DNA from 3 places in the Rahnella perminowiae genome. Region 1 is predicted to be linked to each of the others. Evidence: predicted binding sites of a transcription regulator. Region 1 holds the regulator's gene; each other region holds the start of a gene.

Region 1 (10,722 bases):
ATCTTCGTTTTGATCACGAATGACATCGCTGAATTTCAGGCGTTTAATACTGCCGTCGTCCGCCAGCATCAGCGCAATGCGTTCCTGCCAGTCAACGGCCAGTTTGGTCACCAGTTTGCCATTCTCAATATGTGTGGCGATTTCGTCGCTGACCAGCGCCTGCTTCTTACAGCGGATCACACCGCCGTCTTCCAGAATCGCTTTGAGTTCGGCTTCATCCTGCAATGCGAAACCGGCCGGGGTATCCCCTGAACGCACCCATTCGGTCAGCGTCAGTTCGATCGGGCTCTCCATGGTCAGCGGTACCACCGGCAGCGAACCGAGGCTTTTACGCAGCAGCGCCAGCATGTCTTCCGCTTTTTTGGCACTGGCGGCATCAACCATGATCAGGCCGTTAACGGTGTCGATCCACATGAATGTCTGGCTGAAACGGCTGAAGGCGCGCGGCATCAGACTGTGCAGTACTTCATCTTTCAGAGAATCTTTTTCAGTCTTCTTCAGCTTACGGTGTTGTTCACCTTCGAGCTGTTCAATCTTGGCCTGGAGTTCCTGTTTGATCACCGGAGAAGGCAGGATTTTCTCTTCTTTACGGGCGCAGATCAGGATCTGACCGCCGTTGACATGCGTCAGCGCATCGCCACCGTGAGAACCCATCGGTGAGACCCAGCCGGTTTTCGCCATGTCCTGGCTACCGCACGGAGTAAAGGTGAAAGCGCTGAGCTGTTTTTCCATTTCATCAGCAGATAACGAAACTTCACGGCTCAAACGGTAAACTAATAAATTCTTAAACCATAACATGGCGTTATCCCTGTCGCAGCGCACTCGTAGTACGCTGAATAAATGAATGCAGGGCGGCATGATAACCAATTGAGCGTCAGTCGTCGTTAAGAAATCGCCGCACCCTGTAACATTGCATAACAGCTTATTCTGGTGACAGTCGCGTCTGGCTTCTAAACTGAATAAACTCAAAAAAACTGACCCTGCAAAGTGTAAAAGGAGAACACCACGTGCGAATTGGCATTGATTTAGGCGGCACAAAAATAGAAGTCATTGCGTTATCTGATGAAGGTAAAGAGCTGTTCCGTAAACGGGTCGATACCCCGAGAAATGACTACGAACGCACGCTCAAAGCGATCGAAGGACTGGTGCTGGATGCTGAAAAAGCCACAGGCCAGCGCGGCAGCGTAGGGCTGGGGATCCCCGGCACTCTGTCGCCTTTTACCGGTAAGGTGAAAAATTCCAATTCGGTCTGGCTGAACGGACAACAGCTGGATGAGGATCTGGCCCTGCTATTAAAACGCGAAGTGCATATTGCCAATGATGCGAATTGCCTTGCGGTGTCAGAAGCCACTGACGGCGCAGGGGCGGGCCGTCAGACCGTATTTGCGGTTATTATCGGCACCGGCTGTGGTTCCGGTGTGGCGCTTCACGGCGCGGCGCATGCGGGCGGTAATGGCAATGCCGGGGAATGGGGACATAACCCGCTGCCGTGGCAGGATGATGAAGAAATTCAGTTTGCCCGTGAGGTACCGTGCTATTGCGGGAAATCAGGCTGCGTCGAAACCTTTGTTTCCGGCACCGGTTTTGCAGAAGACTACTTCCGTTTGTCCGGTCAGCGGCTGAAAGGCGCAGAGATTATTGCGCGGGTGGAACAGGGGGATGAAACCGCAGAACTGGCGCTCGGACGCTATGAACGCCGTCTGGCTAAGGCGCTGGCGAACGTAGTAAATATCCTCGATCCGGACGTGATTGTCTTCGGGGGAGGCATGAGTAATGTGGATCGTTTGTATCAGACGGTGCCGCTGTTGATTAAACAATGGGTGTTTGGCGGAGAATGTGAAACGCCGATCCTCAAAGCCGTTCATGGTGATTCGAGCGGTGTGCGCGGTGCGGCCTGGCTATGGCCGCAATCGCGCTTTGCGTTGTAAGCATCAGAAATAATCATGAGTAAGTCACAGGAAAAAAAATCGCGCCCCTGTGACTTACCGCCGTTGCCCTTCAGAGCGCCATTTCGCGCTTAAAGACTTCCAGAGTATGTGCCTTGACGCGGATAAATTCCGGATGGCTCATGATTTCCGATCCACGCGGGCGCGGCAGGTCGAACGGTACGATTTCCGCAATCTGCGTCGGTCGCCGCGTCAGCAGTAAAATCTCATCCGCCAGGAACACCGCATCTTCCAGATCATGTGACACAATCAGCATCGTGACGCCAGTCGCCAGTTGCACTTCCTGCAATTTATCGCGGATAAACAGCGTCATCTCGAAATCCAGCGCCGAGAAAGGTTCGTCGAGGAACATCACTTCCGGACGCGTCGCCAGCGCCCGCATGATACATACCGTTTGCTGCTGGCCGCCGGAAAGCTCATACGGATAGCGTTTCAGGTCAAAGCGGATATCAAACATCTGCGTCAGCTCCTCAACCCGTGCATTCACATCGGCTTTGCTCATGCCATGGCGGACCAGTGGATAGGCGATGTTGGCGCGCGCGCTCATCCACGGAAACAGCGCATCGCGGTAGTTCTGAAATACGTAGCCGATGGTGGTTTGTGCCAGCGTTTTGCCGTCAAATAAAATATCGCCCTTATCGACCGGGATCAGCCCGGCGATCATATTCATTAAGGTCGATTTTCCACAGCCATTCGGGCCGAAGATCGACACAATTTTGCTGCGCGGCAGATCCAGATTGAGATCGGTGTAAAGCGGTTGCCCGGCAAAGGCTTTGTTCAGCCCGCGGATTGTCACATGCGTGTCGGGGCGCGTGGCGTATTGAGGCAGCTTCGGGCCTTGGTAGTCAGGGTTCAGCGAGAGAGGTTGCGTCATGCTTTGCTACTCCAGTGCACAGTTTTTTTCTCGATCAGTAAAAAAGCCAGATTCAGCAGATAGCCCAGCGCACCAGTGATCAGGATCGAGGCGTACATATCTTTGATATTGAAAACCTGCTGGGCATCAATGATCCGATGGCCGAGGCCGGTTTCTGAACCGATAAACATTTCGGCGACAATCACGATCACCAGCGCAATCGACACGCCGGTGCGCAGTCCGACAAAGGTTTGTGCCAGGCTTTCCATCAGCATGATGTCTTTGAAAATATGCCAGCGGGAAATACCCATCACTTTGGCGGCCATCAGGCGGGTTTTTTTGGCATTCATCACGCCGTATGCACTGTTGAACAGGATGACCAGCACGGCAGCAAAGGCGGCGATGGCGATTTTGTTGGCATCCGTAATGCCGAAAATCAACATAAACAGCGGGATAAGCGCTGAGGATGGCGTTGAACGGAAGAAGTCGATCAGAAATTCCAGGCTGCGGTAAACTTTTTCATTGCTGCCCAGCATGACCCCCAGCGGCACACCAATGACCGCGGCAAAGGCAAAGGAAACCAGCGTCCGGTAGAGTGTGGCGCCGATATCGGTGCGCATGGACGCATCGGAAAATGACCGGAACATATAGCCAAGTGTCTCGACGGGTGAGGGCAGAAGCACCGGATTGAGCCATTTCGCACTGACGGCCAGTTGCCAGAATAAAAACAGCAGTACCGGGCCGACCAGCGGCAGTAATCTTGAAGACCAGCGTGAAGTCATTCTGTTTCCCCTCATCCCTGATAAATCAGTGAAGCGACATCCACCGGCTTGCTGAAGATTTTCCTTTCTGTAAAGACGTCATAAAATTTCTGGAACCATTGCAGGTTGTCGCCTTTTAAACCGGAATACATCACAAAGCCCGGCAGCGGCACTTCCTTCACCAGCGCCGGTTCAATGCTGGTGTAACCGGCGACATTTTCGCGCGCTTTGTCAGGGTGAGCCGCAATGAATTCCACCGCTTTCTGATAAGCGGCAATAAACTTTTTGGTTTCTTCAGGCTTGCTGGCAATAAAGCTGGCGTTGAGTGCTGCGGCACCGCCAAACCACGGTGCGTCGGCGTTGCCGAGCACATATTTAGAAATCACGCCGGTTTCCAGGGTGCGGGAAAGATTTTTCATCCGCCCCACGGTGCCGGTCGGTTCGAGCGTGTATACACCGTCAATTTGTCCTGCGGCCAGGGCAGGTGCGTGTTGCCCCACCGGCAGTTCGATCACCGACGGGTTAGTGAAGCCATTTTTCTCCAGAATAATTTTCGCCATAGTGACGTTCTGGATCCCCGGGCCGCAGGCAATTTTCTTGCCTTTCAGATCACTGATAGCCTTGGCCGGGCTGTTCAGTGGTACCAGAAACTCATCTAACACCAGCGTGTGGTTTGACGGATTAGAACAGATAATTTTAAACAGACCCGGTGAGGTAATGGCCCCCAGTCCCAGCGCGCCGGTTGCGGTACCATTTGCGCAGCCGTGGATCCTGCCGGTGATCATCCCTTCAACAATTTGTTGTGCGCTGGCGAATTTCACCCCTTTCACATTCAGCCCGGCCTCTTTAAAAAAGCCCTGTTCAAGTGCCACGTACAAGGGTAAACCGCCGACAATCGGCCAGTAGCCAATACGGATTTCATCGTCGCCGGCTGCAAAAACCGACGTCGGGATCATGCCACCCAGGGTTGAAACGCCACCGGTAATGGCAAGCCATTGCATCAGCTGGCGGCGTTTTTTATCGACCGGACGGCATTCTGGTTTGATGTTTTTCATGGGCGGTTCCCTTAGCGGTTATGGATACATTGCAACTTGTACTGCAACTTGTATACATAACGTTAAGCACAGGGCATGCCAGTTTGTTAACGGGCGGGAAGCGGCGTAAATTCAGCAGGTTGACAAAGGGATACGCACTGCGCTGGTGCGATTTTTGGGCGCCTGCTCACAATCAGGATCCACGGCAGGGCATATCGCTAGCAATATTTTTAGCGACATGCCCCGCAAAAGATCGCGGTCAGACTTTAAATTCACTGCTTAAACGGCTGATACCCAGACCATTCACTTTGGTGACTTTGATTTGTACCGGAATGCGATCTTTCATTGCTTCGACATGGCTGATCACGCCGATGGTTTTACCCGAGGCGTTAAGGCTGTCGAGGGCATCCAGTGCCGTATCCAGCGTGTCGGCGTCAAGCGTGCCGAAACCTTCATCAAGGAACAGAGAGTCGATGCGGGTTTTGTCGCTGACCAGATCAGACAATGCCAGCGCCAGCGCCAGGCTGACCAGGAAGCTTTCGCCGCCGGATAATGTGCGGGTGTCACGTAGCGCATCGGCCTGCCAGGTATCGACCACCTGCAACTCCAGCGCATCGCTGGTTTTGCGCTGTAACAGATAGCGCCCGTGCAGTTTTTCCAGCTGGCGGTTCGCCAGATAAACCAGATGATCGAGGGTCAGTCCCTGCGCGAATTTACGGAATTTCGCCCCGTCACTGGACCCAATCATCTGATTGAGATAACCCCAGTCATCACAGGTCAGCTGTGCCTGCGCTATCTGAGCAATCAGCGCCTGTTGTCCGCTGTGGCGCTGCTTGTCGCTTTCCAGTTGGTTCTTCACTTCGCCCAGACGTTGTTGTAACGCTTTCAGTTGTTGAGCCAGTTCCGTCTGCTGCACGGTCAGGGCATTAAGATCACCGTCAGATTCACTCAGATGAGCAGGGCGGACAAGACGATGCTTTTCCAGCATATCTCTGGCGTCAGTCAGTAATGCCTGTGCCTGTGCCAGTTGTTGTTGCAGATGTTCTTTGCGTTGCTGCAGCTGTTGGCGCAGCACGTCGTCAAGCAGCGCTCCTTTCACCGCGGCTTCATCGGCAAACCCGCTGGTGCTCAGCGCCTGTTGCCACACCTGTTCCGTTTGTGTCAGTTGTGCGCTGGTCTGTAATTGTTGCTTCTGCGCACTGGCCAGCTGACCGGCAAGCTGGTCGCGTTGTTCCTGCGCCTTATGCAGCGCGGTCTGGGCATCACTGAACGCTTTTTCTGCCGCCTGCTGTTGCTGATGTAAGTGTTCGCGAACCTGAGCCACCTGGCGCTCGCCGAACAGTTCGAGGCGCCGGGCATGAAGCTCAGAAAGCGCTTTTTCACCTTCGGCCTGTTGTTTTTGCAACCGGACAAGGTCTTGCTGAGATTTCGCCTCTATTTCTACCAGCCGCGTAATGCGTTCGGTCAGCAATGCACTTTGCTGTTGTACTTTTTGTTGGAGATTCAGGGCGTCAGTCAGGGCATCTTTCGCCTGTTGAAGTGCCCGTGCCAGCTGTTCGTGCTGGCCGGTCAGCGCCTGAGACTGCTGCTCTTCTTCGTCGCGGGCGGTCAGCCATTGCGAGATGTCAGTGGTGTCATGCAGGGTAAACGTCAGATTCAGCGGCATGCTGAGCTGTTGCCAGTTTGCCGTCTGCGCATTCAGTTGCTGCTGATCCTGCTCCATCTGGATCTGCAGACGTCTTTGCTGTTCTTTCAGGCTTTTGATCTTCGCCGCCAGTTCGATACCGCTGGCTTTTACCGCATCGAATTCAAGCTGCATTTTCTCGACGCGCTGTGCGGTTTCAGAAGGTTTGATCTCCTGATAGTGTTCAACCGCCGGATGCGAGGTCGAGCCGCACAACGGGCAGGCTTTACCGCTTTGCAAATTCGCGCGTTCAGCTTCGAGGCTGACGATCAGCATTTCCTGTTTATGCAGCGTTTTTACGTCGTTGAGATGTTCAAGTTGTGTCTGACATTGCAGGCGGATCTTATCCAGGCGCTGCTCTTCCTCAGCCAGTTGTACCTGATACTGCGCAAAATCTTGGTTTTGTTGCTGCACGCGCTGGTTAAGCTGCGGGAAAAGTTGCGCGAGCGAAAAAAGCTGTTGTCGCACCGGCCGGAGTTGCATCAGTTCTGTTTGCCGTTTCTGTAAGGCTGCCAGCGGATGCTGTTTTTCCAGAGCTGCCTGACGCTGCTGTGCGGCGTTAAGGGCTTCGGTCAGTGCGGTCTGCCGGGTTTGATGCTGGCGGTTTTCTTCATCCAGTTTTTGTCGTTCTGCCGTTATTTGCCGCAGTGTTGTGTTCTGGTCAGCGGCCTGTTTCTGCGATTCACTGACCGCCCGCTGTGTTTCTGCCAGTGATTTGTGCCACTGAGCGATTTCACCGTCCAGCGGCAGGATTTTTTCTTCGATCAGCGTTTGCATCCGGCGCTGTTCTTCGGCCTGCTTCTGACGTGCAGTTTGCGCCTGTTCTGCTGCCTGGTTCAGCGGCGCCATCTGCGCGATCTGCTGTTCCTGTTGCTGTATCAGTTGCGTCAGATGCTGCTGAAGGCGTTGTGACTCTTCCTGACAACGCTGACGGTCATTGAGTAACGGACGCAGTTTTTCCGCCGGTTCACTGCGTGCCAGCTGTTGTAACTGCGGCGCGGCGGCCAGATTTTCCTGCTCAGCGGCAGCCAGCTGCAACTGAGATTGCTGAAGTTTTTGCTGCACCTGTTGCCATTGTTGCAGCCAGTTCAGATCCCGCTGGCGTTGCTGCGCCTGTTGGCTGAGGCTGTTTTCCTGTGCGTTCAGTTCAGCATGCTGTGCCTCCAGCGTCTGGCGTTGTTCTTCGCTGAGCAGTTCGATGCCGGACATGCGCTGATGCAGACCGTCGAGTACGATGCGCGCTTCTTTATGTTGCTCAAAGACGCGCTGAGACAGCCGTCCGTAAATTTCGGTGCCGGTCAGTTCTTCCAGCAATTCGGCGCGGTCGTTGGCATCAGCATTCAGAAACGCGGCGAACTGCCCCTGAGACAGCATCATGGATTTGGTGAAACGGCCGAAATCCAGCCCGGTCAGTGTGGCGATGGCGTCGAGTTTGTCGCGCACTTTATCGGCCAGAATTTTGCCGCCGGCCAGTAACGCCAGCTCGACTTTCGGTGCCTGCAAGTTGCCATCCGGCGAATTTTTAGCTCGACGCTGGCTCCAGAATGCGCGGTAAGCTACGCCTTTAACTTCAAACTCCACCTCAGCCAGCGATTCGGCGGTGTGGCGGGTCATCAGTTCGTTCTGGCTTGGTGTGATGTTCAGACGTGGCGTCTGATGATAAAGCGCCAGACAAATGGCATCAAGCAGGGTGGTTTTCCCTGCCCCGGTCGGGCCGGTGATCGCGAATAATCCGTTGCTGGCGAACGGCTCGGCAGTGAAATCAATTTTCCATTCGCCTTCCAGCGAGTTCAGGTTTTTTAAACGCAGGCTGAGAATTTTCATTGTGCGCTGTCCTCTGCATTCTGAGCGTGCGTGACCTGCTCAACAACCTGAGCAAAAAGAGTGCGCATCCGCGCCTGACGGGGGGCATCAGGGTCTGGCTCCAGCGCCAGCCGCCGTTCAAAGACGTCGCTGACGCTCAGTTCACTGAGGGTCTCTTTTTCCTGCTGCTCAATGCTGCTGATGCGCTGTTCTTTGCTGCGGCGCAACAGGACAACTTCCACCGGCAAATCCGCAGTCAGCGCCTGAATACGCCGCTGAATATCGCTGAGATAATCCTGCGTGGCGACTTCGATATCAAGCCAGACGGGTTTTTGTGCATCACCGCCTTCGAACTGCGCCAGTTGCTTTTCAATTTCCGCCAGCGAGCCTTTGAGTATCTGCATGGGCTGGAAAACAGGAATTTCCAGCGTGTCGATGGCACTGAGCGTTGCCCCGTCGAAATCGAGCAGATACACACTTTTGGCTTTGCTCAGTTCGTCAAAGCTCAGGGCAATTGGCGAACCGCTGTAACGGATGTGGTGAGTTTTTGCGACGCACTGTGCGCGGTGAATATGGCCAAGCGCCACATAATCAACCGGCGGGAACGCCTGCGCGGGGAAGGCGTCAAGTGTGCCTATATAGATGTCACGCACGGAATCAGAAGTACTGACGCCAACGGTGGTCAGATGGCCGGTTGCAATAACGGGCAGCGGTATGCCGAGTTCATCACGCCTGGCCTGCGCGGCCTGCCAGAGCGCGTCATAATGTGCGGCGATGGCTTCCTGCAATGCCAGTTGTTTGTCGCTGCCGGACTGACCGGCCTGACTGGCCAGCAGATCACGCGGGCGTAAAAACGGGATGGCACACAGTACCGCGCCCGGTTTTCCGTCACGCTGACTGAGCACCAAAATCTGTTCAGACAGATTTTCGCCGACAGTGGCAATCACCCGCGTATTCAGGCAGGAAAGTAGCTCGCGTGATTCATTAAGTGTTGCGACGGAATCGTGGTTGCCAGCCAGTACCACCAGCTGACAGCCGGTTTGTTGTAATTCCACCACGAAGCGGTTATACAATTCGCGGGCATAACTGGGCGGTGATCCGGTATCGAAAATATCACCCGCGACAATCACGGCGTCGACCTGATGTTGCTGCACCTGACCGGTCAGCCAGCGCAGAAATGCCTGATGTTCGGCTGCACGGCTTTTGGTGAAAAAGTACTGGCCAAGATGCCAGTCTGACGTGTGGATCAGGCGCATGAGACTCCTGTATGAACCCTGGATGACGACAATGGGGCAAAGTATAAACGTCGGCGGGGGGAGATGTCCCCGATAAATCAGTCCAATTTCAGCGAGATGGCCGCTAATTATCTGTCATATTTGACTGTAATGAACCATTCTTTTCATTCATAAATCTGTCACAAAACTGACGCATAATGGCGCCCGCAATCAAATAAAAGATCGCTAACCTATTGGCAGGACCTACGATGGCTAGACGTATATTGGTGGTTGAAGACGAAGCTCCAATCCGTGAAATGGTGTGTTTTGTACTGGAACAAAATGGCTATCAGGCCGTAGAAGCTGAGGATTTTGATTCAGCGATTGGGCAGCTTGTTGAACCTTACCCTGAACTTATCCTGCTCGACTGGATGTTACCTGGCGGTTCCGGTATTCAGTTTATTAAGCATCTTAAACGTGAGGCGCTGACCCGCGAAATTCCGGTAATGATGTTGACCGCACGCGGTGAAGAAGAAGATCGGGTGCGTGGCCTCGAAGTCGGTGCCGATGATTACATCACCAAACCGTTTTCCCCGAAAGAGCTGGTTGCCCGCATTAAAGCGGTGATGCGTCGCATCTCGCCAATGGCGGTGGAAGAAGTGATCGACATGCAGGGTTTAAGCCTGGATCCCTCGTCTCACCGGGTGATGGCCAACGAACAGGCGCTTGATATGGGGCCGACAGAATTTAAGTTATTACACTTCTTTATGACGCATTCTGAACGTGTTTATAGCCGGGAACAGTTGCTCAATAACGTCTGGGGCACTAACGTTTATGTGGAAGATCGCACCGTAGACGTGCATATTCGTCGTTTGCGTAAGGCGTTGGAAACCAGCGGACATGACAGAATGATCCAGACTGTTCGTGGTACCGGATACCGTTTTTCAACGCGTTATTGAGTCCTCACAGCGGAGAATCTGTGTGCTAGAACGTTTGTCATGGAAACGATTGGCCGGCGAATTTTTTCTCTTTTGTCTGCCAGCGTTAATTCTCGGTATTTTCGTCGGTCATTTCGGCTGGCTCCTGTTTGTGTCGCTGGTTGCGGCACTGGGCTGGAATTATTACAACCAGCTCAAACTCTCTCACTGGCTGTGGCTTGACCGCAGTATTACGCCGCCGAACGGCCGCTGGAGCTGGGAGCCGCTGTTCTACGGGCTTAACCAGATGCAGATGCGCAACCGGCGTCGGCGTCGTGAATTAGGTCAGTTGATCAAACGTTTTCGCAGCGGTGCTGAATCGCTGCCAGATGCCGTGGTGCTGACCACGGAAGAAGGCAATATTTTCTGGTGTAACGGGCTGGCGCAGGATCTGCTCGGTTTCCGCTGGCCGGAAGATAACGGGCAACATATCTTCAACCTGCTGCGTTA
Region 2 (10,722 bases), on a different contig from region 1:
ACGTCCGGCAACTGATCCAGCGTTTGCAGGCACTCCACCAGACGTTTCGGCAGTTGCATCGCCAGCGTATTTTTCAGGCTCTGGTTCGGGTGTTCCTGACGCTGCGTATTCAGAAACGCCGCCAGATCCACATCAGGAAGTAAGTTAACGCTCACAAACTCACCCGGCTGCCAGTAGCTCGAAAGCTGTAAAACTGCCGGACCGGACATGCCACGATGGGTGAAAAGAATGCTTTCACGGAAAACCGTGCCGTCTTGCGCAGTCAGAACCGCAGGCACTGACACGCCGGAAAGCGTCTGCAAATGATCGAGCAGCGGTTTGTGCAGGGTAAACGGCACCAGACCGGCGCGGGTCGGCAGCACTTTCAGGCCAAACTGTTCCGCCAGACGGTAACCGAAGGGTGTCGCGCCCAGCCCCGGCATGGAAAGCCCGCCGCTGGCAATAACAAGTGAGTGAGTGCTTACAGTTGAGCCATTCACCTTGATGACAAAGCCATTTTCGGTTTTCTGCACATCGGAAATCTCGCTGCGCAGGCGTACATCGACGTTGCCCTGCTCGCATTCTTTATCGAGCATGCTGACGATTTGCTGTGCCGAGTCGTCGCAGAACAACTGCCCGAGGGTTTTCTCGTGCCAGGCGATGCCGTAACGGTTGACCATATCGATGAAATCCCACTGGGTATAACGCGCCAGCGCGGATTTACAAAAATGCGGATTTTCGGAAAGATAGGCAGCGGGTTCAGCATAAAGGTTGGTGAAATTGCAGCGTCCGCCGCCTGACATCAAAATTTTGCGTCCGGTTTTTTTGCCGTTATCCAGCAGCAGAACCCGGCAGCCACCTTGTCCGGCCTGCGCCGCGCAGAACATGCCTGCCGCACCTGCACCAATGACTACCACATCAACCTGTTCCACTTTCGGCCTCTCTTTTACGGAAATTCAACTACGTTTTACATAAGGTTCGCCCTGTTTACCGGGGCGTTGAGCCGCGGATTGTAAGGGACAGGCGCCTGTTAAACCAGCCAACAGACCGTTTCCTGAACGTCGTAAGTAAATGTTTCAATCACCAAAGGAGGAATAACTTTTTGATAAATAAAAACTTAACCAAATCCAGGGTAGATATTGGACTGTTTTTAGTCAAAAAAATGTCATATTTTCCTTTTCCCCTCCCCCTGTTCTCGCAGATAATGCGCGGCGTTCATGACCACTAACTGGCGTAACAATTATGCTGCATCTATTTGCCGGATTGGATATTCATACCGGTTCGTTATTGATTCTCGCGTTACTGTTTGTTCTGTTCTATGAAGCCATTAACGGCTTCCATGATACGGCCAACGCAGTGGCAACCGTCATCTATACCCGGGCAATGCGTTCGCAATTAGCGGTCGTGATGGCAGGGGTATTTAACTTCTTTGGCGTCCTGCTCGGTGGTTTGAGTGTGGCTTATGCCATCGTTCATTTACTGCCAACTGATTTGCTGCTCAACGTGGGTTCTGCTCATGGCCTTGCCATGGTGTTTTCAATGTTACTGGCGGCGATCATCTGGAACCTTGGCACCTGGTATTTCGGCCTGCCGGCGTCCAGTTCTCATACCCTGATCGGCGCCATCATTGGCGTAGGGCTGACCAATGCATTAATGACTCACACCTCTGTGGTCGATGCGTTAAACATCCCCAAAATGATCGGTATTTTTGCCTCACTGATCGTCTCCCCGCTGGTCGGGATGATTATGGCAGGTACCATGATTTTCCTGCTGCGCCGTTACTGGAGTGGCAACAAGAAACATGCACGTATCCACCTGACCCCTGCTGAACGGGAAAAGAAAGATGGCAAGAAAAAGCCGCCATTCTGGACACGTATCGGCCTGATCCTGTCGGCTATCGGCGTGAGTTTCTCTCATGGCGCTAATGATGGTCAGAAAGGTATTGGCCTGATTATGCTGGTTCTGATTGGTGTGGCTCCGGCGGGTTTTGTGCTGAACATGAGTGCAACCGGTTACGACATTACCCGTACCCGCGACGCCGTGACCCACCTCGGACAGTATTATCAGCAACATGCTGATGCTGTACCGCATGTGGTAGCACTGACACCGATAGTGCCTGCACCTGATGTTAATATCGCACCGACTGACGAGCCCAAAGTGTTCCACTGCGACAGCAGCCACGCACTTGACGCCATTGGTCGTGCGCAAAGCCTGCTGACTAATCTGCAATCTTATAGCGACCTGTCACCGGACGAACGCAGCCATATGCGTCGCCTGCTGATGTGTGTTTCTGATACTGCGGATAAAGTGGCGAAGCTGCCGGAAACTTCCGCCGCAGATAAACGCTTCCTCGGCGAGCTGAAAACCGACATTCTGCAAACCGTCGAATATGCACCTATCTGGATCATTATCGCGGTAGCGCTGGCGCTGGCACTGGGTACCATGATTGGCTGGAAACGTGTTGCGACCACCATCGGTGAGAAGATTGGTAAGAAAGGCATGACTTACGCACAGGGGCTGTCAGCACAGCTTACTGCGGCAGTGTCCATCGGCGTAGCCAGCTACACCGGCATGCCAGTTTCCACCACGCATGTGTTGTCGTCTGCCGTCGCGGGCACCATGATTGTCGATGGCGGCGGTGTGCAGTCGAAAACCGTGAAAAACATCGCGATGGCGTGGATATTAACCCTGCCGGTGTCGATTGTGCTTTCCGGTGTCCTGTACTGGATTGCCCTGAAGCTGATCTGATGCTTGTCTGACAGGCAGTAAAAAGGCGACCTTGCTCAGCAGGTCGCCTTTTTTGTTTCCTTTTTCACACATCCTCCCTAATTCATAACCAAAGTAATTGGAGTTGCAGCAAGGCAGCAAACGAGAGAATCCCGATGAGCTGACACAGGTCAGTGATTCGGGTGAACGAGAGCCGCTAACGCCGCTGCAGCTTCAAGTACGAAGGGTATGCTAATACCAGATAAGCATGGCTAACATACTGATTAATATTAAACCGACCAGTGCCGTAGTCAGGATAAACTGACCGCGAACCCGCTCACAACGGCGAATAAACTCAGGATCGTGATGTTCAACGTAGCGCTGAGCATAAATATAGCGTACCAACCTTATTTGCTTGCCAGGCTGACCGTGAGCCGTAAAAAACCCTCCGCCATCGACGTACTGATACAACAGCGGATCGCACCCCCGCAGAACCACCAGCAATGCGCGCAAAGAAGAGTAATAGCGCAGCATATTCACTACACATACAAAACATAAAGCCCAAAACAGCGCAACGGGACTGATCATGATTCCCCCTCAAGGCGAACTGACACCGCGCAATGCGCCCGTCATGCTGGCACACACCCGGCGTTTCGCCCTGCCTTTCCGCAATTTCACACCCCCGGGCTACCTTCGCCCGCCCTCTTTTCGTACCACAGAAGATTGCCAAAGCAGGAGACGCCTGCATTATTGAGTGTAGGAAACGAATCCGAAACTGTTCATATTATTTATATCTATGGATTCTCAGATAAGGAAATGGGATCTGTATGCTTGATTTATTTAACCATTTTGGCGCTATACTGACGTCATGACATCCGCATGATGCTGATATTGCTATTAACCGACTTATGGAAGGAGTTTTCTTATGGCTTACAAACACATACTTATTGCTGTGGACCTGTCGCCGGAGAGCAAAGTTCTGGTCGAGAAAGCCGTTTCCATGGCGCGCCCGTATAACGCCAAAGTGTCCCTGATCCACGTTGATGTGAACTATTCAGACCTGTATACGGGTCTTATCGACGTTAACCTGGGCGACATGCAGAAACGTATTTCCGAAGAAACCCATCACGCGTTGAACGAACTGTCGCAAAATGCCGGCTATCCGATTTCGGAGACCCTCAGCGGCAGCGGTGATCTGGCGCAGGTGCTGGTAGATGCCATCAACAAATATGGCGTGGACTTAGTGCTGTGCGGCCATCATCAGGATTTCTGGAGCAAGCTGATGTCCTCAGCACGCCAGTTGATTAACACCGTTCATATCGACATGCTGATCGTGCCATTGCGCGATGAGGAAGAAGAAGCGTAAGAGGCGTTGCTGTTAATATTGTAAACAAGCCCGCTGGTTTTCACCTGCGGGCTTTTTTTGTCTTTTTGCCTGGAGAATACGGGTCGATTCCTGAACAAAGGATTAATCTGTATATACAGAATAGGTGATTAACAATATATAAATCACATCCCTCTGTTAATTATGAACAATATTCAAACAGTATGGGTATATACGGAAGATGTTTTCATACAGGATGTATTATGAAAATCCAGTTTTCACCGGCAGTGAAAGAGAAATTGTTCGTAAAACATAATGTTGTGGAGAAAGAGGTCTTCGAATGCTTTGCTAACCGCGAGGGTCATTATCTGAAGGATACCCGCGAAAAGCTGGCAGCAACACTCCCAATTTAGAGGAAGATATTATGACGACCCGCCATGACGCTCAGGATAATGCAGAAATGTGGGATAATCGCGAGCTCGGAGCATCGGAGGAGCATGCAGAGGCAGTTAACCCTTCTCTGGCCGCTGAATTTGATGACATGATGGAGCTTCAGGCCATCTCAATAAGGTTGCAAAAATCGCTGCTGAATAACCTGAAAACCATCGCGGCACATCACCAGATTGGATACCAGCCGATGGTAAGGGATTTACTGACGCGTTTTGCGGAAGCAGAAATGAAAAAGATCCTGATTGACCAGCTAAATAAGATCGACGAAGCGCAACGGGATCGTGAAAAAACTGTACCCGTTACCGAATTTATCGAAGATTTGCGTAATCAGGCATGAAAATAAGAAACCAGAACGTATGTGCAGTGCTTTCTGGTTTCTTATTAATCATGCGATGCCTTTGGTTACAACGGCGTATAGATATCAAACCGGTGACTTTTGGTCACGACAGCGGCCTGGGCGGCAATATCAGCCATCGGCGGTGCGTAGTCCGGGCGTTTGACCACAATACGTTTAGTCGCTAAACGGCGTGCCGGTTCCAGCAGGCCATCCGCATCTTCATCCGGGCCGACTAATCCCTGAAATACCCGCATCTCTTTCTTCACCAGCGCACTTTTCTGTTTATGCGGATACATCGGGTCGAGATACACCACTTCCGGTTTTGGCGATAGTGCAGCCAGCGCTGTCAGGCTTGAGGCATGCAGCAACGTCATACGCTCGCGCAGCCACGGGCCGATTTCTGCATCGCGATAGCCGCGCGCCAGCCCGTCATCGAGCAGTGCCGCCACTACCGGATTGCGCTCCAGCATCCGCACCTTACACCCCAGGGACGCCAGTACAAACGCATCACGGCCCAGCCCTGCGGTGGCGTCAACGACATCCGGCAGATAGCTGCCTTTAATGCCGACGGCTTTGGCTACTGCCTCACCGCGTCCGCCGCCGAATTTGCGACGATGCGCCATCGTGCCGCCGACAAAATCGACATAAATCGCGCCGAGTTTTGGCTCGTCACGTTTGCGTAATTCCAGACGTTCAGACGTCAGCACCAGCGCCATTACGGCATCCGGGTCAGACGTCAGATCCCAGCGCTGCGCCAGAACAGATAAGGCGCCTTCATCGGCGCCTTCTTCACACAGTAAACACACACTCACAGGCAGAGGTTATCCTTTGATTCCGTAGTGGCGCAGCATAGCATCCAGCTGCGGCTCACGCCCGCGGAAGCGTTTGAACAGCTCCATCGGCTCTTCGGAACCGCCACGCGACAGAATGTTATCCAGGAATGACTGGCCGGTTTCGCGGTTGAAAATACCTTCTTCTTCAAAGCGGGAATAGGCATCGGCAGACAACACTTCCGCCCACAGATAGCTGTAATAACCCGCCGCATAACCGCCCGCAAAGATGTGGCTGAAAGCGTGCGGGAAACGTCCCCACGACGGTGACGGTACCACGGCCACCTGTTTTTTGATTTCTGCCAGCGTTTGCAGGATTTGCGCACCTTTGGCCGGGTCGTACTCTGCATGCATACGGAAATCGAACAGACCGAACTCCAGCTGACGCAGGATAAACAGCGCCGCCTGATAGTTTTTCGCCGCCAGCATCTTATCCAGCATCTCTTTCGGCAGGGGTTCGCCGGTTTCAAAATGACCGGAGATAAACGCCAGAGCGTCCGGCTCCCAGCACCAGTTTTCCATAAACTGGCTTGGCAGTTCGACAGCATCCCACGGTACACCGGCAATACCGGCAACCCCCGGCGTGTCGATGCGGGTCAGCATATGATGCAGTCCGTGACCGAATTCATGGAACAGCGTGGTGACTTCGTTGTGCGTAAACAGTGCCGGTTTGTTGCCCACCGGACCGTTAAAGTTACAGGTCAGGTATGCAACCGGTTTTTGCAGTTCGCCGTCCGCTTTGCGCATACTGCCCACGCAGTCGTTCATCCATGCGCCACCGCGCTTGTGTTCACGGGCATAAAGATCGAGATAGAAGCTGCCGCGCAGGTCGCCAGTTTCATCGAACAGATCGAAGAAACGCACATCTTTGTGCCAGGTTTCCACATCTTTGCGCTCTTTGGCGGTGATACCGTAAATACGTTTCACCACTTCGAACAACCCTTCCAGCGCACGCTGTTCAGGGAAGTAAGGCCGTAACTGCTCGTCGTTAATGGAGAACAGGTGCTGTTTCTGTTTTTCGCCATAGAACGGCAAATCCCAGGCTTCCATCTCATCCACGCCGAAATGTTCTTTGGCGAAAGCACGCAACTGCGCCAGTTCCTGCTCGCCCTGCGGACGCGCACGTTTTGCCAGACCGCTCAGGAAATCGATCACCTGTTTCGGGCTTTCCGCCATTTTGGTGGCAAGCGACATATCCGCAAACGAATCAAAACCTAACAACTGGGCCAGTTCGTGACGCAGCGCCAGCTCTTCGGCCATGACCTCACTGTTGTCCCACTTACCGGCATTCGGCCCCTGATCGGAGGCACGGGTGGCAAACGCACGGTACATCTCTTCACGCAATTCACGGTTTTCGCCGTAGGTGATCACCGGCAGATAGCTCGGGATATCCAGTGTTAACAGCCAGCCTTCCTGTTCTTTAGATTCTGCCAACGCTTTTGCAGCGGCCAGTGCGCTTTCCGGCAGACCTTTCAGGTCATTCTCATCAGTGATGAGTTTGCTCCAGCCCATGGTGGCATCGAGCACATTGTTACTGTAGGTCGAACCCAGTTCAGACAGGCGCGCGGAAATTTCGCCATAACGCTTTTGTTTGTCCATCGGCAAGCCAATGCCGGACAACTCAAAATCACGCAGCGCGTTATCGATGGCTTTTTTCTGAGCCACGGACAGTGTGCTGAAATGTTCGCTGTCTTTTAAATCGCGATACGCCTGATACAAACCGGCATGCTGCCCGGTCCAGGTGCTGAATTCCGACAGAATTGGCAGACATTGCTCGTAAGCTTCACGCAATTCCTGGCTGTTTTTTACGGCGTTGAGATGCCCGACCGGCGACCAGATGCGGCTCAGGCGATCGTCACTTTCGGCCAGCGGCTGACACAGGTTTTCCCAGGTATAAGGTGCGCCCTGCGCAACAACGCGTTCAATCGTCTGACGGCTTTCTTCGATAGCGGATTTCATCGCAGGGACAATATGTTCGGGCTTGATCGCAGAGAAAGGTGGCAGGGAGAACGGTGTTAAGAGCGGATTCGACGCATTTTGCTGTTCAGTCATAGGGCCAGTCCTTCGTAATAGCGTTTGGGGCTGATGCGCCTGTGGCGCACCACGCAGTGAATTCGGGTCGTCTTAAAGATGACGTAACTTCTAACATGCGGTCAAGTTACGGTGAAATCAATGGGTGGCGGCGGGATAGTCTTTAATGGATAATGCCGCGAAGCCGCAGGAGAAGCCGCACATGTTGAGTTACCGCCACAGTTTTCACGCAGGCAACCATGCCGACGTACTGAAACACACCGTTCAGAGCCTGATCATTGAATCTCTGAAAGAAAAAGAAAAACCCTTCCTTTATCTCGACACCCACGCGGGTGCCGGGCGCTATCAGCTGAGCGGCGAGCACGCCGAACGCACCGGCGAATATCTGGAAGGCATCGCGCGCATCTGGCAGCGGGACGATATTCCTGAAGAACTGGCGGCATATATGTCGGTCGTCAATCACTTCAACCGCAATGAAAACCTGCGTTATTACCCGGGTTCGCCGCTGATTGCCCGTCAGCTGTTGCGCGAAGATGACAAGCTGCATCTGACTGAACTGCACCCGAGCGATTTCCCGCTGTTGCGCAGTGAGTTTCAGAAAGATGACCGCACCCGCGTTGCCCGCGCTGACGGTTATCAGCAACTGAAAGCCCAGTTGCCACCGCCTTCACGCCGTGGGCTAATCCTGATGGACCCGCCGTATGAAATGAAAACCGATTATCAGGACGTGGTAAAAGGCATTCAGGAAGGCTACAAGCGTTTTGCCACCGGCACTTACGCGCTGTGGTATCCGGTGGTGATGCGTCAGCAAATCAAGAAAATGCTGCGTGATCTCGAAGCGACCGGCATCCGCCGTATTCTGCAAATCGAGCTGGGCGTGCGCCCGGACAGCGATCAGCGCGGCATGACCGCTTCCGGCATGATCGTGATTAACCCACCGTGGAAACTCGAGCAGCAGATGAACAACGTGCTGCCGTGGTTGCTCAAAGTGCTGGTGCCTTCCGGTACCGGTCACACCACAGTTAACTGGGTTGTGCCTGAGTAAAAGCCTGCATAAATTGCCGGAGCCTTTTTTCAAAGGTTCTGGCTATCAAACCTATCACAATCATTGATCCAATCTTTTCCACAACACGTTAAACTCTTAGCCAAATTTTGAGATTAATGACGCTGTATCAGTGTCTCCATTTTTCACAACTTACGGATAAAACGATGACCAAACATTATGACTATCTGGCAATTGGCGGCGGCAGCGGCGGTATCGCATCAATCAACCGTGCAGCCATGTATGGGAAAAAATGTGCGCTGATCGAAGCTAAAGAGCTTGGCGGCACGTGCGTCAACGTGGGTTGTGTTCCGAAAAAAGTCATGTGGCATGCCGCGCAAATCGCAGAAGCGATCCGCAACTACGGCCCGGATTACGGTTTTGATACCACCGTTAACAGCTTCAACTGGAAAACGCTGGTCGCCAACCGTACCGCTTACATCGACCGTATCCACACCTCGTACGACAACGTACTGGGCAAAAATAACGTGGATGTGATCAAAGGTTTTGCCCGTTTCGTTGACGATCATACCGTTGAAGTGAACGGTGAGCAGATCACCGCAGATCACATTCTGATCGCCACCGGCGGACGTCCGAGCCATCCGGATATTCCGGGTGCAGAATACGGCATCGATTCAGACGGTTTCTTCGATCTGACCGAAATGCCAAAACGCGTTGCGGTTGTCGGTGCAGGGTATATCGCGGTGGAGATCGCCGGTGTGATGAACGCACTGGGTGCCGAAACGCATCTGTTCGTGCGTAAACATGCACCGCTGCGGACTTTCGATCCGCTGATCGTCGAGACGCTGGTAGAAGTGATGGAAACCGAAGGTCCGGCACTGCATAAAGAATCCATTCCGAAAGAAGTGGTGAAAAATGCCGACGGCAGCCTGACGCTGAAGCTGGAAAATGGCCAGGAATTTGTTGTCGACAGCCTGGTCTGGGCGATTGGCCGCGAACCGGAAACTGACAATTTCAACCTGAAAGCGACTGGCGTGAAAACCAACGATAAAGGTTACATCGTCGTCGATAAGTTTCAGAATACCAGCGTAAACGGCATTTACGCCGTGGGCGATAACACCGGTGCGGTTGAACTGACCCCGGTGGCTGTTGCCGCGGGTCGTCGCCTGTCAGAACGCCTGTTCAACAACAAGCCGGACGAACATCTGGATTACAGCAACATCGCCACCGTGGTGTTCAGCCACCCGCCAATCGGCACGGTCGGGCTGACCGAACCGCAGGCGAAAGAGCAGTTCGGCGAAGACAACGTAAAAGTCTACAAATCAGCCTTCACCGCCATGTATACCGCCGTCACGCAACACCGTCAGCCGTGCCGCATGAAACTGGTGTGCGTCGGTAAGGAAGAGAAAATCGTTGGCATCCACGGCATCGGTTATGGCATGGATGAAATGTTGCAGGGCTTTGCGGTCGCACTGAAAATGGGCGCAACCAAGAAAGACTTCGACAATACCGTCGCTATCCACCCGACCGGTGCCGAAGAGTTTGTGACCATGCGCTGATAGCGTCACGCTCTTGCCGGAAAAGTGTTATCTCCGGCAAACAAAAGGCTGAGGATCTTATGATCCCCGGCCTTTTTTTATAGCGCTATTTACACTGCAGGAAGCAAAGAACACAGCCGGTTATCACCGTAGTGATTTCAGTCCAGCAAAATCACTTTCGGGCTGTCTGCCTCGAATAAAGGTTTGCAGAGGATTTTATAACTGTCGCGGTCAAAATGCGGCACAGCAGTATCAAAGGCTTTGGCGGCTTCCAGCGTTTTCACTGTCCCCAGATAAAACCAGTGATTAATGACGTGATAATCGGTCAGTCCGTTGGCTTCTTCGGCGATCGCAATCCGTCCCGGATACGGCCAGCTACGAATTTTCAGGGCGCTGAGTGCTTCCCGCAGGCGCGCCTGATGATCCTCCTGTGATTCTTTGCCACAACAGACACCGGCACACTTGCCCAGCGAAAAACGGAAACATGCGCGATTTTTTGACAGCTTTTCCAGCCCCAGCGCGCC
Region 3 (10,722 bases), on a different contig from region 1:
ATTATCTCGACATTGTCACCAGAATCGGCTTTTTCACGAACAGTCCGTAGCTAAGCGCGCCCAGCATCAGTAAACCGGCACCGAGGAAGAAGACGTTGGTGAACTGTCCGGTTGCATCAAGGATAATTCCGGTGACGATCGGCGCACAGGCTGCCCCCAGGAAGCCACCAAAGTTCTGAATTGCCCCCATCGATGCCACCTGCTCTTTCGGCGCAATGTCTGAAGCCAGCGTCCAGATCACACCCTGCGGCAGCTGCGAGAAGAAGTAGCCAATCGACAGCAGTGCGATACTCAATGTTGTGCTGTGCACGAACGGTATTGGCGCAACAAAGCAGGCCGCCAGCGCAGCACCGGCAACAATCGGCACCTTACGCGCGGTAATGGTTTTCACACCGCGACGGATAAGACGGTCAGAAATGGCCCCGCCACACAGCACGCCCAAAATCCCCGCCAGGAACGGAATGGCCGCCAGCCAGCCGGTTTGTTTCAGGCTAAAGCCCAGCGATTTCTCCAGATAACCCGGCAGCCAGGTCAGGTAAACCCAGATGGTAAACATGATAGAAAAGTTACCGATCACCATAAACCAGGTGGTTTTATGTCTGAACAGCGCCCCCCAGCTCGCCTTGTTATTGCCGTTAACGTCGGTCACCGACTTCTGCACCCACTGAGAATTGGCATGGATCACCTTTTCTTCGCGCTCGGTCGGATTGCGGTAAAATTTCAGCCAGACCAGCAGCAGCGGAATCCCCGCCAGGCCAATGGCAATAAACATGCCGCGCCAGCCGAGCGTTAACAGCAGCACGGTCAGGATTGGCGGCGCAATGGCATTGGCAATCTGCGAGCCGGTATTGATGATGGAGGTCGGCAGTGCGCGCTCTTTGTCAGAGAACCAGCGGTGAGTGATCTTGATGCCGGAGGTAAAGAACGGTGATTCGGATATGCCCAGCAGCATGCGCAGGGCATAGAACATGGAATAACCATTAACGAAACCTGCCATCACCGTGAAGGTGGACCACAGGCCCACGCCCCATGAGAACATTTTTTTAGGCCCAAAACGGTCAACCAGCCAGCCCGCCGGCAGGTTTGCCAGCGCGTAAGGCCACAGGAATGCCGACAGCAGCAGACCCATTTCCGTCTGGCTGAAACCAAACTCTTTAGCAATAGTCGTATTGGCGATACTTAAATTGGCACGGTCGAGATAATTAATCACTGCCGCCATTAACAAAATAAAAATAATGCCCCAGCGCAAGCGTGAAATAACAGGAGCGGCCGTTTTAAACAGAGGTGCATCGAGAGAAGAGGTAGCATCTTTCATAATTTCAATCATCCACTATGGGTTATTCATAAATAAGGCATCACTGAACAGGCTCAGATGAATTTTAATCACAGCTTTACGAATAAAAGACTCGCTTTGGGTATTACAACAAGGACGATGTAAATCTTGCGGAAAGAAAACGGCAAACATGCCGGGTTCCAGATGAATCAGCGATTCATTATTCGTTTCCTGGTAAAACACGATGTCGTGCTTCTCCGCCCGGTCTTCTGCCACCTCATGCTCCGCCGCACCACGCGCCACACCGATGGTTTCTTCTCCCTGCAAGAGAAATTGAATATCGACAAACTTGAAATGTGACTCAGCGCGCATTTCATGAGCAGGAACGGTATTCATTTCCTGAAAAAGACAAAACATCTTGTCCGGAATAATATCGAACTTCCCTGGTGTTAGTGTTGAGAAATCAGTTTGAGTAATATACTCAATACCTTTATTAATAATCGGATGGAAAGCGAATTTTTCACGTTCCCAGTCTCTCAGGCAACATACGATCATGTTGAATAATCCTTTTATATTTATTTATATCAAGGGTCGGATTACGGCTAAAAACGTTATAAATTAAAACTTACTGCCCGGAAGCGTAATCATTTGCAAGAATATTCGACCAGGCGATCAATCAGCGGATAAGACGGCTGCTCATCCGCATCACTCACCGCTATCGTCTCTTATACGGCAGCGATTTTTTTCTGCCACAGCGCAGTGCCGCTGTGGATTTGATCCAGCAATACCGTCAGTCCCCAGAACTTTTCCAGCACATTGTCTTTATTCACCCGGCAGAACTCGCTGTCGAAAGTGCCCAGACGCTGATGATAAATCTTGGCATTCTTCGGATACCCTAATGTTTCCGTCACCGCGCCCAGCGACAGGAAAATAGCTAACTCATCGGCGAGTTGCGGCTGGGTTGCCGCCTTGTGATACAGCCAGCTGTAAAGTTCGGGATGAAAATTGGTGAACACGCCGCTGAATCCTTTAGACCCCGCCTGCATCGCCGGGTAAGCGATCGCGGCGTTAGCATTAATGATGTTCAACGGCGTATTCGCCACCAGCTTCACGCGGCGGGTAACGGTTGCCAGATCACAGCTCACATCTTTCAGTACAACGAAGCGGCCGGTGTTAGCGCAGTATGTGAGCTCTTCGTCGGTCAGCAGGCGGCGATACGGTGCAGGACACTCATACAGTCCCAGCGGCATAGATTCAGGCAAAACACTCAGCAACTTATCCAGCGTGGCGAAGAAGGTCTCACTGCCCTGATTTTTCGGGTCAAGATGATTGGTGACCAGTACCAGTGCGTCGGCTCCGGTTTTCGCCATCGCCTTCAGCTCACTGATTTGGTCATTAATATCATCACTGATGTGGCCAGAGGCAATCACCGGCACGCGCCCAGCGACGTGTTTCACCACAAACTCCGCCAGCTCAACGCGCTCTTGCAGAGTCAGAAATTGCATCTCGCTCGACTGACACACGGCAAACAGCGCATCGACACCTTTCTCAAGATACCAGTCGATCAAACGGGTCAGGCCAGGGTAGTCAATCTGGTTGTCTGCGGTGAAAGGGGTCAACATCACCGGCACGATACCTTCAATACTTTTAGTCATTACTGCTCCTTAAGACGGAATCGATTACGTGGCCGCCAGACTCAATGCATCAAAGCAGCGACCGTTACAGGAAATTAAAGAGTGAACGCAGCATTTACCGCTGCGCCAGACGTGCCAAAACCTGGGGGTTATCAGGCATGTTTGATGCGCCTTCGCGTTCGACTGCCAGCGAGGCAAATGCCGAGGCATAGGTCGCCGCCTGCACCAGACTTTGCCCATTGGCGATACCTGAGGCCAGCGCGCCGTTGAAGGCGTCTCCTGCACCGGTGGTATCAACGCTCAGCGCCGGGAAAGCCGGAATGTGCTGGAACTGATTGCCGTCAAGCAGCAGCGCGCCGCGCGATCCCATCGTAATAATGACCCGCCTGGCACCCTGACTGACGATACGCTGTGCAGCCTCTTTGGCACTGGCTACATCTTTCACGTCAATGCCGGACAGCTGCGATGCCTCAGTTTCATTAGGGGTAATAACGTCAACATATTCAAGACACTCAAGCGCGTGGTTCGAGAAAGGGGCCGGGTTGAGTATCACCTTCACTCCCAGCGCTTTAGCCAGCTTCATCGCGCTCAAGGTAGCGGCAAAGTTGTTTTCGAGCTGCACCAGCAGCACGTCCGAATCTTCAAGTTCGGGCGCGATTGCCGCCACTTCGTCTTCGCTGATGGTTTTATTGGCGCCGGAATAAATGGCAATCATGTTCTCGCCGTTTTCCTGCGAGACATAAATAATGGCGTTGCCGGTTGGTTCGGTTTCTGACTGATAAAGGGTAAAGGAGTGAATCTCCGAGGAGGTCAGGTGATCATAAGCAAACTGGCTGAACTGGTCCTTACCCACCTTGGAAACGAAATGCACCTTGGCACCTGCACGACTGACAGCCGTGGCCTGGTTGGCCCCTTTGCCGCCGGGGCCGAGTGTGCTGCCCAGCGCCAGCAGAGATTCCCCGCCTTTTGGAAAACGTTCAACTTTTGCCACAATATCGACGTTAAATGAACCCAGAATACACACCTTACCTTTCATGTTCTTTCCTTTACCCTGTTGCACAATCTGCTTTCTTTTCTGACTCTGCAGCCGTTGTAGCAACACTTCAAAGTTACCGCCGGTGTCAGTAATCAGCTTTGACTGCAAACTTCGCCGGATTACCATTGCCCCGCCGTGACAGCGCTGAACCAATTTTTCAGCCGCCAGGACATTCAGATCATTGCGAATGGTTTCTCGGGTCACCGCAAACAGGGATGCCAAAACATCCACTTTTACCCGCTCATTTTTATCCAGATATTCCAGGATTTGTTGCCGACGCTCTTCAAGAAACATAGCCACCCACCTTCTCTGTATTCAGAATAAATGTATAAAACAGGTTAAATAGTGATGATGCTCATAGCTTAAATAGCAAAACGGAAGTAAACAAAAATGGGAACTTATGTTTTTTGTGACGTAATAAGCGGGGAATTCTGTCGGGCAAAGCAAACAAATGCTCATTTTGAGAAAGGAAGGTGTAAGCCGGATGGTTTCATGAGAGAAGCCCGTTTAAGGAGATTTAAGCGGGCTTTTATTTTTTGTCATTAATCTTCCGCCATGCTGGAAAATGTCCGTCACGGGAGATATTAGTGATGGAGGTTTATCGCCATGAGATGTTGAAGATCACAAAGTGAGATATATTTCATTTCAACAGATGACATAAAAAGAGCCCGAGGTAAGCGAACAATTTTAACTATCGCAATGGCCAGGATATCCCGTCAAAAGAGCAGAGACTGATCCTGTCGATTTTCGTTTAAACAGATTCAAATCTTACCTGTTATGACTCCTGCATCTTAACGACCACTTTCCCCTTCGCGTGTCCCTGCCCCAGATAGGCAAGAGCTTCCTTTGTTTGTGCAAAAGGGAATACCTTGTCGATCACGGGCCTGATTTGTTCAGCCTCTATGAGTTTACCGATTTGAGTAAGCTGATCGCCATCAGGACGGACAAAGAGAAATGAATAGGTCAGCCCTCGTTTTTTCGCAAGACGCATCATCTTGCGGCTCATCAGCCCGAAGACAAAACGCAGAAAGAAATTTAATCCCCGGGTCCGCGCGAACGCAGCATCTAACGGGCCGGTGAGAGAAACAATCTTTCCACCCGGCCTGAGAATTTGGGTAGATTTTTCAATTGAATCGCCTCTGACAGTGCCGAGAACCATATCGTAGCCACTCAGCACATTTTCGAATTTTTGCTTTTTATAATCAACCACTTCGTCTGCGCCAATCTGACGCACCCATTCGACATTGCCCGTACTGGTTGTTGTCCCCACCTTTGCCCCAAGATGCTTCGCCAGCTGGATGGCAAAACTGCCAATTCCCCCTGAACCTGCCGGAATAAAAACCTTCTGGCCCGGATGCAGCCCGGCTCGCTCTGTCAGTGCCTGCCAGGATGTGAGGCTCACCATCGGGAGCGAAGCTGCCTGCACAAAATCCAGACTGGCGGGTTTCATGGCCGCCGCGCTTTCAGGCACCAAAGCAAATTCGGCAAGGGAACCCGTTCCCTTGTCAAAAATGCTGGCGAAGACTTCGTCGCCTGGCGAGAAACGCGTCACACGACTCCCCACGGCAATGACCACTCCGGACAAGTCGCTGCCCAATGTGGCGGGGAGCTTAAAATGCAAAACCGGCTTAAATATTCCGGTTGGGATAATGTTATCAATCGGGTTCAGACCCACCGCATAAACTTTAACCAGGACTTCATCAGCATCAGGGGCAGGATAATCTACGTTATCAAATCCCCGCTCTGGGGATTTACCATAGCGTTTAAACGTAAACGCTTTCATCGTCTTAGTTTTCATTTGTTGTTTGCCCTGTCGCGTTTGCCAATGAAATTTCCTTAGCGGCCCTGTTGCCGCGCAAAAAATCCCCGGTAATAACCCATCGTAAAAACGTCTTTTTTATGCTTTCGCATCAAGCTGAAGACTTTTGCGCACCACCTTATCCAGGAATGAAGCAGGGGCGAATCTGAGAATAAAATTCAACTGACCGGCCAGCTTGCCTGCCGTGTAACGCATCTTCGGGCGTAACGTCTGAGCCGCTTTAACCACCACGTCAGCCACAACCTGCGGACTTTCCGCCTCAGCCATCGCCTTGCTTACCACTTTCGCCAGCTTAGCCCGGATCTGGTCATACTCCTGAAGCCTGGCATCCGGCTCGATATTATTGGCTTCAAATTGTGTTTTTATGTAGGCAGGTTCAATGACAGAAACTCTGATGCCCTGTGTGCGCAGTTCGTGATCCAGTGCACCCGAATACCCTTCAACCGCATGCTTACTGGCCGCATAAAGTGCCACATAAGGTAACGGAACGATCCCGAGTATCGAACCGATGTTAATGATGCGCCCGCTGCCCTGACGGCGCATATAAGGGATCACTGCCCGGCTCAACCTGACGATGCCCAAAAAGTTGGTGTCGAAAATGTGTTTGGCCTGATCGACAGAACTTTCTTCCGCCGCCGCCGGCGCGACCCCGAAACCCGCATTGTTCACCAGAACATCGATCCGCCCCTCCAGGCGCAGCAACTCATCAATGGCGGCCCCGACAGAAGCGTCGTCTGTCACATCCAGCGTCAGTAACGGAAACGGAGGCTTTCCCGCCTGAGGACCACGCCGGCTCGTGCCATATACCCTATACCCCGCCGCTAAAAGTTTAAGAGCAGATGCTTCGCCGATACCTGAGGACGCGCCGGTAACCAGTGCTACACGTTTTTTTGTCATGCTGAATAAGGCCTTCATGATGAGTTTGTGGTTTCTCATCGCTGATGAGAGGACAGGCTGTAAGAGATGTATGTCGGATTTACCGCTGTGCAGAACCGTCGGAAGACCGTTCTGCACAGTTCACCTCATTGACTAAAGTGCTTTATATCGTTCAGCGACTTCATCTTGTTTAATGTCTGAGAGCAGAGCCTGACGCGAAGCATCGAGGGTGTCCCAGCGGGCTGCATTATGTAAAGGCGGGATGGTGACCTGTTCACGGCGATCAAAGCCCACCAGTGCGGCATCCACTAACTCGCCCACTTCCATGAATTTTGCCGCGTTACTGATGTCGATACCCGCACGGTCCCAGATTTCCGTGTAAGTGCCGGCAGGGAGTACCGCCTGGACATAAATGCCCTTAGATGACAGCTCGACATTCAGTCCCTGAGACAGGAAAAGCACAAAGGCTTTAGTTGCACCGTAAACCGTCATGGCAAATTCCGGGGCCAGGCCTACGACAGAACTGATGTTGACGATCGATCCTTCCCCCGCTTGCACAAAGCGTGGTGCCACGGCGCTGGCCAGTCTGGTCAGGGCGGTGACGTTAAGCGCGATAAGGCTTTCTATCGAATCAGGCGTCTGCCCGGTAAAACTGCCGGACTGCGCGATACCCGCGTTATTGATAAGGATGCCAATCCGTGAGTCTTCACGCAGACGGGCTTCGACCGCGGCTAAATCACGCGTTTGCGTGAGGTCGGCAGGCAGAACGTCGACAGAAATGCCATTTTCCTGTCGCAGACGCGCGGCCAGTGTTTCTAACTTCGCGTTGTCGCGCGCGACCAGAACCAGGTCGTGGCCCCGGCGGGCAAACCGTTCAGCGTAAACAGCACCGATACCTGTGGATGCGCCTGTGATGAGAACTGAAGCTTTAGTCATAAGTTGATCTTCTTTATTAAGGTGTAAACAGAATCCGCCATGTGCGATGTATGTAGGGCTTTACTTGCTGGTCTCAGTCAGCGACGGGTAATCGGTATATCCCGCTGCACCACCGCCATAAAGCGTTTCAGGATTGAGTGAGGCCAGAGGCGCGCCCGTCTTAAGCCTTTCGACCAGATCCGGGTTGGAGATGAACGGACGACCGAACGCGAACAGATCGGCTTTACCTTGCGCAAGCTGAGCGGACGCCAGTTCCAGGTCATAGCCATTGTTGCCGATGTAGGTGTTTTTAAAACGCCGGCGCAGGGAGTCGTAATCGAACGGTGATACATCACGCGGGCCGCCCGTCGCACCTTCAACCACATGGAGGTACACGATGCCCAATGCATCGAGTTGTTCAGCGAGGTAATCATATTGTGGCTGCGGATCACTGCATGAAATCGCATTAGCAGGTGAAACCGGTGAAATACGTACGCCTGTACGTTCTGCACCGATCTCATCTTTTACGGCCGCCGTGACTTCCAGCAACAGGCGCGCACGATTTTCCACGGAGCCGCCGTATTCATCAGTACGCTGGTTTGCGCCGTCTTTAAGGAACTGTTCCAGCAGATAACCATTGGCACCGTGGATCTCTACGCCGTCAAATCCGGCCGCAATGGCATTGGCCGATGCCTTCCTGAAATCATCGATAATCCCCGGTATTTCCTGCAATTCAAGCGCACGCGGCTCTGAGACGTCAGTAAAACTATTGTTCACAAAAGTCTTCGTTCCGGCACGGATAGCGGACGGTGCGACCGGCGCAGCGCCACCAGGCTGCAAATCAACATGCGAAATTCGTCCTACATGCCAAAGCTGTACAAATATGCGCCCGCCTTTGGCATGCACGGCGTCAGTCACTTTGCGCCAGCCATCGATCTGAGCTTGTGTGTAGATCCCCGGCGTATCCTGATAACCCTGCGCCTGTGCGGAGATCTGCGTCGCTTCGGTAATCAGCAACCCTGCTGTGGCACGCTGGGCGTAGTAGGTCGCCGCCAGTTCGCCCGGTACCAGACCCGCTGCGGCCCGGTTACGTGTCAGCGGTGCCATCACGATGCGGTTGGTCAGTGTGATTGCGCCAAGATCATAGGGCTGAAATAAGCGTTGATTTGTCATGTTTATTTACCTGCTAAGGGGTGGGTCAACGTGTCAGCATAATGATGATGATCATAATCTATAAAGTCAACCGGTTTGATTATGACCATCATCAATGTATACTTAACCCCTATTTTTGAGAGGGCAGGAAAGCATGAAAGTGTCAAAAGATCAGGTTCGGGAAAACCGGATGCGCATTGTTGAAACGGCCTCAGAACTTTTTCGTGAACGCGGTTACGATGGCGTGGGCGTTGCGGAACTGATGTCTGCTGCAGGCTTAACCCACGGCGGGTTTTACAAGCACTTTGGTTCCAAGGCTGATCTGATGGCGGAGGCAATGAGCTGCGGTTTTACGCGTTCTGCAGAAAGCACGGCAGGTGTGGACCGGGAAAAATTTATTGAATACTACCTCTCCCGACAACATCGCGATGATATGGGAAAAGGGTGTGTGATGTCGGCACTGGGCACCGATACAGCCCGTCAGTCTGCGTCAATCAAGGCGACATTTGCCGCCGGAATTGAACGCCAGCTGGCAATTTTAGGAACTGAAAATGGCACGCGCGCTGACCTGATAGATACCATCGCCCATCTTGTCGGTGCCCTGGTGTTGTCCCGTGCCTGCCCGGATAATTCCGCTCTGGCTGATGAAATTCTGGATGTCTGCCGCACTCAACTGCTCAGTCAGGACGCGCGTAAAGATTGAAAGTAGAAGATCCGGAAATACGGCCCGGCGGGGCCGACGATGCGCAGGCGAAGGCACGCGTCTCGGCCTTCACCGGCAGGTCCGCAACATATCCGATGGGACCGGACCCGATCCCATATAAAGCAAATGATTTGTTTAACTGACGGTGCTGTTGGGACGGTCGTCCCTGCTCATCCGGTCCGGTTAACGCTAACGTTTCGCGATTCCGTTCGGACATCGCATCAATTTCTGTCCCTGTCCGCGTCAAATCAGACCGCGTCGCCCTGGCGCGGCCGCACCGCTTTGCCCAGCAGTTTACGCTGCGCGGCCTCAAGCGCCAGCTGAGCAGCACCTTCCGCCGTCGCCAGATGACCAAACTGCGAGGCGGCGACGGTGGTATAGGGGGATATGGCGGCAACTGTCCGCCGCGCCGCCGCGACAATCAGCCGGTTCGAGCCGACGCTGCCGCCGAGAATGATCATGGCCGGATCCAGTATCGCCACCAAACCTAACGCCAGAAAACCGATCTGCTCGCCGTAGTGTTGCGCCGCCTGCTGGGCGACAGGTTCGCCGCGCGCCGCGCGCTCCAGCAGCGCCTCAAGCGAGCGTACCGCCGGAGCGCCCGGCGGCCGTTGTGCGTTGAAGCTATCCAGAAATCCGCGCTGCGCCAGATGCTGCTCAAGCAGTAACTCGCCCGGTTTCTCCCGCTCGCTCCAGGGAAACGGCAGGTCGGCGATTTCACCGGCGCAGCCACGCGCACCGTGAATCAGCGCGCCCCCGGCTATAATGCCGCAGCCGATGCGTTCGCCTATCTGCAGGAAGGCGACATCCTGCAGCCCCCGGCCGATGCCGTGGTTAACTTCGGCCACCACCGCACAGTTGACGTTATTCTCCACCAACGGATGCACGCCGTCGGGTAGCGGCAGCCGTGCCAGAATGGCATCCGGCGAGAGTCCGGCCTGCGACGGACCGTCGCGTCCGGAAAGCGGCACATCCGGGCGCACCGGTTTGGGCAAAGCGACCGTCACCGCCAGCAGCGGACCAAAGGCGGACAGTTCCTGACGCAGTGCGGCGATGGCGTCGGCTGCCGCAATGATAAGCTGCGCGGACGCGCCATTGGTGAACTGACGCAGCGCCAGCTGCCGGCCATCCAGACTACGGGCGATAAACAGCGCCTGACTGTTGCCGATATCCGCACCCAGCACCCACCCTGCCTGACGCGCCAGCTGATACACACTGGCACCGCGCCCTCTGGCACCGGCCGTGGCAACGATCGAGCTGTGACGTTGTAGCTCTTGCAGACCGGTGGACACCGTGCTTTTGGCCATGCCGAGC

Evidence for each region. The regulator PhoB, encoded in region 1, activates phosphate uptake and scavenging genes when phosphate is short. The targets are predictions, from matches to a motif close to CTGTCATAAAACTGNCNNAT.
Region 2: pitA (inorganic phosphate transporter PitA) is a predicted target of PhoB. The motif match lies at 1,131-1,150, and genes of this name have one in related genera.
Region 3: rbsK (putative transcription factor/ribokinase fusion protein RikA) is a predicted target of PhoB. The motif match lies at 4,480-4,499, and genes of this name have one in related genera.

What each region holds. Positions count from the first base shown of each region.
Region 1 covers NZ_JAFMOT010000179.1:52,441-63,162, forward strand. The annotation lists gene rdgC (recombination-associated protein RdgC) at 1-798, opposite strand, end outside; gene mak (fructokinase) at 1,008-1,928, shown strand; gene J1781_RS14700 (ABC transporter ATP-binding protein) at 1,999-2,820, opposite strand; gene J1781_RS14705 (ABC transporter permease) at 2,817-3,581, opposite strand; gene J1781_RS14710 (ABC transporter substrate-binding protein) at 3,593-4,615, opposite strand; gene sbcC (exonuclease subunit SbcC) at 4,854-8,102, opposite strand; gene sbcD (exonuclease subunit SbcD) at 8,099-9,337, opposite strand; gene phoB (phosphate response regulator transcription factor PhoB) at 9,565-10,254, shown strand; gene phoR (phosphate regulon sensor histidine kinase PhoR) at 10,277-10,722, shown strand, end outside.
Region 2 covers NZ_JAFMOT010000186.1:118,346-129,067, forward strand. The annotation lists gene J1781_RS20990 (BaiN/RdsA family NAD(P)/FAD-dependent oxidoreductase) at 1-911, opposite strand, end outside; gene pitA (inorganic phosphate transporter PitA) at 1,222-2,727, shown strand; gene uspB (universal stress protein UspB) at 2,938-3,273, opposite strand; gene uspA (universal stress protein UspA) at 3,611-4,051, shown strand; gene J1781_RS21010 (hypothetical protein) at 4,273-4,422, shown strand; gene J1781_RS21015 (hypothetical protein) at 4,434-4,796, shown strand; gene rsmJ (16S rRNA (guanine(1516)-N(2))-methyltransferase RsmJ) at 4,862-5,608, opposite strand; gene prlC (oligopeptidase A) at 5,618-7,678, opposite strand; gene J1781_RS21030 (23S rRNA (adenine(2030)-N(6))-methyltransferase RlmJ) at 7,860-8,702, shown strand; gene gorA (glutathione-disulfide reductase) at 8,867-10,219, shown strand; gene cho (excinuclease Cho) at 10,357-10,722, opposite strand, start outside.
Region 3 covers NZ_JAFMOT010000182.1:138,022-148,743, reverse strand. The annotation lists gene J1781_RS17250 (MFS transporter) at 2-1,315, opposite strand; gene J1781_RS17245 (NanQ anomerase/TabA/YiaL family protein) at 1,331-1,828, opposite strand; gene J1781_RS17240 (Dap2 family DHDPS-related protein) at 1,999-2,928, opposite strand; gene rbsK (putative transcription factor/ribokinase fusion protein RikA) at 3,023-4,237, opposite strand; gene J1781_RS17230 (NADP-dependent oxidoreductase) at 4,719-5,741, opposite strand; gene J1781_RS17225 (oxidoreductase) at 5,841-6,659, opposite strand; gene J1781_RS17220 (SDR family NAD(P)-dependent oxidoreductase) at 6,792-7,574, opposite strand; gene J1781_RS17215 (alkene reductase) at 7,635-8,726, opposite strand; gene J1781_RS17210 (TetR/AcrR family transcriptional regulator) at 8,860-9,408, shown strand; gene J1781_RS17205 (ROK family transcriptional regulator) at 9,657-10,722, opposite strand, start outside.